2 linked regions of the Algoriphagus sp. Y33 genome follow. Each later gene encodes a partner of the first gene's protein in a complex. Links are inferred from orthologs where the notes say so. Each region holds a gene or a part of one and is shown in the gene's direction. Other genes may lie near its edges. The genes, in order: dnaB and dnaG.

Region 1 (3,167 bases):
TCATGCTTATAATGGAAAAACTTCGGAGTTCTGTCCAGTGGAGAAGTGAGGTATTCATCGCCTTCTATGATGATCAGGGGAGCATCCGACAGTTTTACCATCAGGTCAAACCCCTCGATCTGGGCACCGACCAAGTAGTCAAAATCAATTTGCTGATCTTTCAGCACATGGAGAATCACCGAAGTGATAGATGTTTTGCCATGAGAACCGGCCACGATCACCCGCTTTTTGTACTGACTCTGGTTGTATATAAACTCAGGAAAGGAATAAATGGGTATTCCGCACTCTTGTGCCTTGAGTAGCTCTGGATTATCAATTCTGGCATGCATTCCCAGAATGATGCCATCCAAGTCTGAAGTGATTTTCTCAGGAAACCAGCCGTACTCAGCAGGTAAAACCCCGGCTTTTTCTAATCTTGTCCTGGAGGGCTCGTAGATTTCATCGTCCGAACCTGTAACCTGATAGCCTTTTTCTACCAGTGCCAGCGCCAAATTATGCATCACGGCTCCACCTACGGCTATAAAGTGATAGTTATTCATTAGGGAAAGTAAAGAGTGGTAATTTCAGATCAAACTTAAAAATAATTATTGGCTGCTGAGGAGCCCTGTACTTCTTATTCAAAACTTTTTCTCTGAGTGGTATGGATTGCCTTTACAAGTTAACCCCGATTTGCAGTACAATTCACCGGATATTCAACTTTTTGAGTATCAACGGCTCTTTTCCCTACTCAGTTCTGTCTCCGGTTTCAGGCAAAAAGAATCGATGTTTTTTTCTAAATGATTTTCCTTTGGGGCTTGATTATTGAGCTCTTCGAGTGTTGATAACTCTGGGCAGAAGTTGTTTAAAACTCTTGCCTTTTTCCCAATACATTTGTTCTATGACCGAGAAAAGCAGCAATCCACGTATCACCCGCAACAAGCCTAACAATCAAAATTCCAATATGCTGGGTAAAATGCCCCCGCAAGCCATTGATCTTGAGGAGGCTGTGCTTGGTGCTTTGATGCTGGAAAAGGAAGCGCTTACGAATGTGATAGATATTCTGAAGGTAGAGAGTTTCTATAAGGATTCGCATCAGGTTATTTTTCAGGCTATTCTGGATTTATTTACCGAAAGTCAGCCTATTGATTTGCTTACCGTGACTTCCCAGCTTCGAAAAAGCGGTAATCTGGAGATTGCAGGGGGTGCCTTTTATGTAACCGAACTTACTTCCAAAGTAGCTTCTGCGGCTAATATCGAATATCATGCAAGGATTATCACCGAACAATCGATCAAGCGTGAGATGATCAGAATTGCTTCAGATATTCAAAAAGATGCATACGAGGAAACAACCGATGTTTTTGAGTTGTTGGACAAGATGGAGCAGAATCTTTTTGAGATATCCGAAAAAAATATCCGAAAAAATTATTCTGACATGAAGTCCATCATGCGGGATGCTATTATCGAATTGGAAGCCAGAAAAGGACAGAAAGATGGACTTACTGGAGTTCCTTCCGGTTTGACAGCATTAGATCGGGTGACCTCGGGATGGCAGAAATCAGATTTGGTAATTATTGCAGCACGTCCCGCGATGGGAAAGACGGCGTTTGTACTTTCGGTATTGAGAAACGCCGCTGTGGATCACAATCGTCCCGTTGCTATTTTCTCATTGGAGATGTCTTCCATTCAGTTGGTGAATCGTTTGATTTCTTCAGAAGCTGAGCTTGATTCTGAGAAAATAAAAAAAGGAACACTTGCAGAGCATGAATGGGCTCAATTGGTTCATAAGACTGCCAAGCTATCCAAAGCTCCACTTTTTGTTGACGATACGCCTGCACTTTCCATTCTTGAATTGCGGGCGAAATGTAGAAAGCTTAAGGCGCAGCACGATATTCAGATGATTGTAATCGATTATTTACAGTTGATGTCCGGTGATTCCAAAAGTGGAGGAGGAGGAAACCGTGAACAGGAGATTGCGAGTATTTCCCGGGCCTTGAAGAAAATCGCAAAAGAACTTGAGGTGCCCGTAATTGCGCTCTCGCAGCTTTCCAGAGCTGTGGAAACAAGGGGCGGGGATAAGCGTCCACAGCTTTCGGATTTGAGGGAATCGGGTGCTATTGAGCAAGATGCCGATATGGTGATGTTCCTGTACCGTCCCGAATATTATGGAATCACTGAAGATGAGGACAATAACTCTACTCAAGGGGTAGGGGAAGTAATCATCGCAAAACACAGAAATGGTTCTTTGGATACGGTAAGACTTCGATTTATCGGTAGATATACTAAGTTTCAGGATTTGGACGGCTTTGGGACTATGCAAGATCCTCAAGGTGGAAATGCTCTGTACAGACCAACTTTTGCCGCTCAGTCAAGCGGAGTGTCTGAATTTGATTCAGGAAATACAATCAAACTCCAGAGTAAAGCCAACAGCGATGATGGAGATGAGCTACTGAATAGAAATAATTCTGAAGATGCTTTTTAATTTTTGGATATGAAGGCAATTACATTAGATAGTACTAAGAATTCCAACCTGCTTTTGACTGAAGTTCAGGAAAAGGGGGTGTCCGAGGGAGAAGTTCGGGTTTCCATCAAAGCGGCAGCATTGAATCACAGGGATGAATGGTGCCGCCAAGGGTTATATCCGAATATTAAAGATGGCGTGATTCTCGGTTCTGATGGTGCCGGGATAGTAACTGAGCTGGGAGAGGGTGTGGATAAAGAATGGTTGCAAAAAGAGGTGATCGTTAATCCCGCAATGAATTGGGGGGAAAACCAAAAAGTACAAAGTGCATCTTTTGAGATTCTCGGAATGCCGGGGAATGGAACATTGGCTGAATCGGTGATTGTACCTGTAGATAGGCTTCACACTAAGCCTGACCATTTATCTTGGGAGGAGGCGGGAGCATTGCCTCTTGCAGGTTTGACTGCTTTTCGTGCCCTTACTTATAAGGGAAGCATTCAGCCGGGGGAAAATCTGCTGGTCACCGGCTTTGGAGGCGGCGTGGCTCAGTTTGCTGTGCAGTTTGGGCTGGCCTTAGATGCCAAAGTTTCTACAAGCAGCAGCAGTAAGAAAAAATTGGAAAAAGCCCATGCATTAGGAGTGACACATGTATTTGACTATCAGTATAGCAACTGGACATCGAAGGCACTAACTAACGTAGATGGCTTTGATTTGATAATTGACGGAGCAG
Region 2 (3,213 bases), 810 kb from region 1 along the record:
CCGCACTGTCTACAGGAGTCAAAAACCCAATAGACATCAATTTTACTCCATACTGCTCTATAGGAATGATTATATTTTTGTCTCCGACCTTTTTCACCGTTGGTTGCTCAGCTTCTACATTGAACATGGTAGGAATAGACGGCCCCGAAATATCGGCATCGATCAATCCTACTTTTGCTCCTGATTTTGCCAAGGAAACTGCAAGATTTACCGCTGTGGTAGATTTACCGACACCGCCTTTGCCTGAGGCTATGGCGATGATATTCTTCACTTGCGGCAGCACAGGCGCCGCATCTCTGACCGTAGTGACTTTGGAGGTCATGAATAAATCCCATTCAGGTTCTTTTCCAAAGTCTTCTTCGAGTACTTCTAGGCAATTGTTTTTGATGACTTCTTTCAGCGGGCAGGCTGGAGTAGTGAGAACTACGTTGAGGCTGACTTTATTACCGCTGATTTCAATTTTCTGTATCATTCCCAAAGTAACCAGATCCCTCTTTAAATCAGGGTCTTGTACTCGGGAAAGTGTTTTCAGGATATTATCCTTAGTTAACTGCATGAGGTGAATGTTCTAATTTTGCGCAATTTAGAGCTTAAAGACTTCTAAATAAAGAATGAAAGTAAAATGTATTCTACCTGTGAACTGGGAGAAACTCAGGAAAGTTCTCATTTTTTAGATTGAGCCATTAACTTTGCTCCATTCATTTTCCTATGGGCATCAGCAAACTTACTACGGACAAGGTCAAAGAACGCATGGACATCGAAGAGGTGATCGGCGATTATTTGCCTATGAAAAAGAAGGGCCAAAATCTCTGGGCCAACTGCCCGTTTCATGGAGAAAAAACGCCTTCGTTTTCGATTTCCCCCGCCAAGCAAATTTATAAATGCTTTGGCTGTGGCAAAGCAGGGGACCCCATTCAGTTCGTAATGGACATTGAAGGCATAGGTTTTCAGGAAGCAATCAAGCATATTGCGGGTAGGTATGGGATCGAAGTGGAAGAGGACGAAACCCGCACACCTGAGCAGAACGAAGCTCAAAACGAACGGGAAAGTTTATTGATCGCTTTGGGGTTTTCCCGGGATTTTTTTGTCAGGAACCTTCAAACTGCTGAGGGAAAATCAATTGGCCTCAGTTATTTCAAAGAGCGGGGATTTACTCCTGCAATTATCGAAAAGTTTGATTTGGGTTATGCGTTGGAAGGTTGGGACAATCTTCTAAAAGCTGCCAAATCATCCGGATTCAGTGAGGAAGTGCTCTTGAAGGCAGGCTTGATCCTGCAGAAAGAAGGTGACGCTTCCAGAGTCTACGACAGGTTCAGAAACCGGGTGATTTTCACCATCCACAATATCAGTGGAAAGCCACTTGGATTTGGCGCACGGATTCTTACCAAGGATAAAAACCAGCCTAAGTACATCAACTCTCCTGAGACTCCTGTCTATCACAAAAGTGATGTGCTCTACGGGATGTTTCAGGCCAAAAAGGCGATTAGAGAAAAGGACAATTGCTATCTGGTAGAAGGATATACCGATGTGGTAAGCCTGCATCTGTCCGGAATAGAGAATGTTGTTGCTTCTTCAGGAACTTCGCTTACTGAAGGACAAATCAAGCTGATTAAGCGGTTTACGGATCAAGTTACTGTACTATATGATGGGGATGCGGCAGGGATAAAGGCTTCACTACGTGGTATTGACCTACTGCTGGAAGGTGGCTTGAATGTGAAAGCGGTAGTTTTCCCCGACGGAGAAGATCCGGACAGTTATTCAAGAAAAGTCGGTTCACAGGCATTTCAGGATTATCTGGAGAAGAATAGCCGGGATTTTATTGGCTTCAAAATTAGCTTGTACAAAGAAGAGTTTACCAAGAACCCGATCCGAAAAGCAGAAGTGATCCGTGAGGTAGTTCAAAGTATTGGGAAAATTCCGGATCCGATTATTCGCTCAGTATATGCCAAAGAAGCTTCGGGACTCCTAAGCATAGAAGAAGATATCATTCATGCTGAGTTGAATAAATTGATTCTGAAGGGCCAGAAGGAAAAATTTAATAACCAAAAAGATGACCTTTTTGCCGAGCAGGCAATGGAGGAACTGATTCCTGATGAAACGGCCACTTCTTTTTCTGAAATCCTAAAAATCCAAGAACGTGAAATGATTAGAATCTTGGTGAATTACGGCTGGCAAAAATTGGGTGATGAGGAAATGCACTTGTGCCAATACCTGCTATCGGAGACAGAGGATCTGGAGTTCACCACACCCATCTACAATAAAATTTTGGATCTCTATCGAAAGAGCCTCCTTCAGGGTGAGATCCCGACCGCCGAGTTTTTTATAGGGCTGGGAGATCAAGCTGTGCAAAAGGAAGTGATAGATCTAGTCACTGTACGGCATGAAGTATCCCGTCACTGGACGGATACCCATCAGATTATTATCAATACTGAATCTGACGACCTCACGATGACAGGCTTCAAATCCATTCTGAGATTGAAGCGCAAGATGGTGCACAAGCTTATGGAAGAGGCTAAGGAGAAAATAAAAAATGCAGAATCCGAGCATCTTTCCGATGATAAAGTACATGAGTTTCAGGTGATCTACTTTGAGCTCAAAAAAGTTCAGCTTGAGATTGATAGAGAGTTGGGGATAGTGATTGGATAAAACCAAACTTTATTTGGCTCCTACCTGTTTAAGATTTGAAAGCGTGTAAATTTGTCTTTCTAAGTAGTAATTCAAACACAAACTTCGTGGAAAAATATATTCTGGATCCAATTGAAGATGCCATAGCAGCAATCAAAAATGGAGAAGTAATCATCGTAGTAGATGATGAGGACAGAGAAAATGAAGGTGATTTCGTATGTGCGGCTGAGACTGTCACCCCTGAGATCATCAATTTTATGGCTACTCACGGACGGGGGCTGATCTGTGCGCCGTTGATAGAAGATCGCTGTGAAAAGCTTGGATTGGAGCTGATGGTTGGCAATAATACCGCTGCCTTCGAAACCCCATTTACCGTGTCTGTAGATTTGATTGGACATGGATGCACTACCGGGATTTCTACCGCCGATAGAGCTAAAACGATCAAAGCACTGGTGGATGATTCTATTGACCCTAACGAACTTGGTAAACCGGGGCATATATTTCCACTTAAAGCAAAAAGAGGTGGAGTGCTGAGAAGAGCGGGACATACCGAAGCGGCTATCGATTTGGCCCGTTTGGCAGGATATT

What was found.
Region 2: the proteins of dnaB (region 1) and dnaG are in contact, whole or in part, in a crystal structure (PDB 2R6A), measured with the Geobacillus stearothermophilus proteins. The link is inferred for Algoriphagus sp. Y33 from one-to-one orthologs. Residues at the interface, in WP_033016901.1 of Geobacillus stearothermophilus: Ser13, Glu15, Ala16, Gln18, Glu91, Leu92, Asp94, Ala95, Val96, Pro97, Thr98, Ala99, Ala100, Asn101, Tyr104, Tyr105, Ile108; in WP_049624496.1 of Geobacillus stearothermophilus: Lys456, Leu457, Leu458, Pro459, Ala460, Asn463, Ala464, Leu467, Leu535, Leu536, Ile537, Ala538, Gln544, Glu545, Asp548, Tyr549, His552.

What each region holds. Positions count from the first base shown.
Region 1 is NZ_CP061947.1:2,243,490-2,246,656, reverse strand. What follows is about bases 328-3,167. They hold dnaB (replicative DNA helicase), read left to right. Parts: upstream 328-877; coding sequence 878-2,458; downstream 2,459-3,167. Other genes in these bases: ID165_RS09100 (zinc-binding dehydrogenase), read left to right, coding at 2,468-3,167; murC (UDP-N-acetylmuramate--L-alanine ligase), read right to left, coding at 328-539. Outside these bases: more of murC, read right to left, coding at 1-327. UniProt on the Escherichia coli protein: The main replicative DNA helicase, it participates in initiation and elongation during chromosome replication. Travels ahead of the DNA replisome, separating dsDNA into templates for DNA synthesis.
Region 2 is NZ_CP061947.1:1,434,231-1,437,443, forward strand. What follows is about bases 292-3,177. They hold dnaG (DNA primase), read left to right. Parts: upstream 292-708; coding sequence 709-2,646; downstream 2,647-3,177. Other genes in these bases: ID165_RS05845 (Mrp/NBP35 family ATP-binding protein), read right to left, coding at 292-556; ID165_RS05855 (bifunctional 3,4-dihydroxy-2-butanone-4-phosphate synthase/GTP cyclohydrolase II), read left to right, coding at 2,733-3,177. Also shown: more of ID165_RS05845, read right to left, coding at 1-291; more of ID165_RS05855, read left to right, coding at 3,178-3,213. UniProt on the Escherichia coli protein: RNA polymerase that catalyzes the synthesis of short RNA molecules used as primers for DNA polymerase during DNA replication.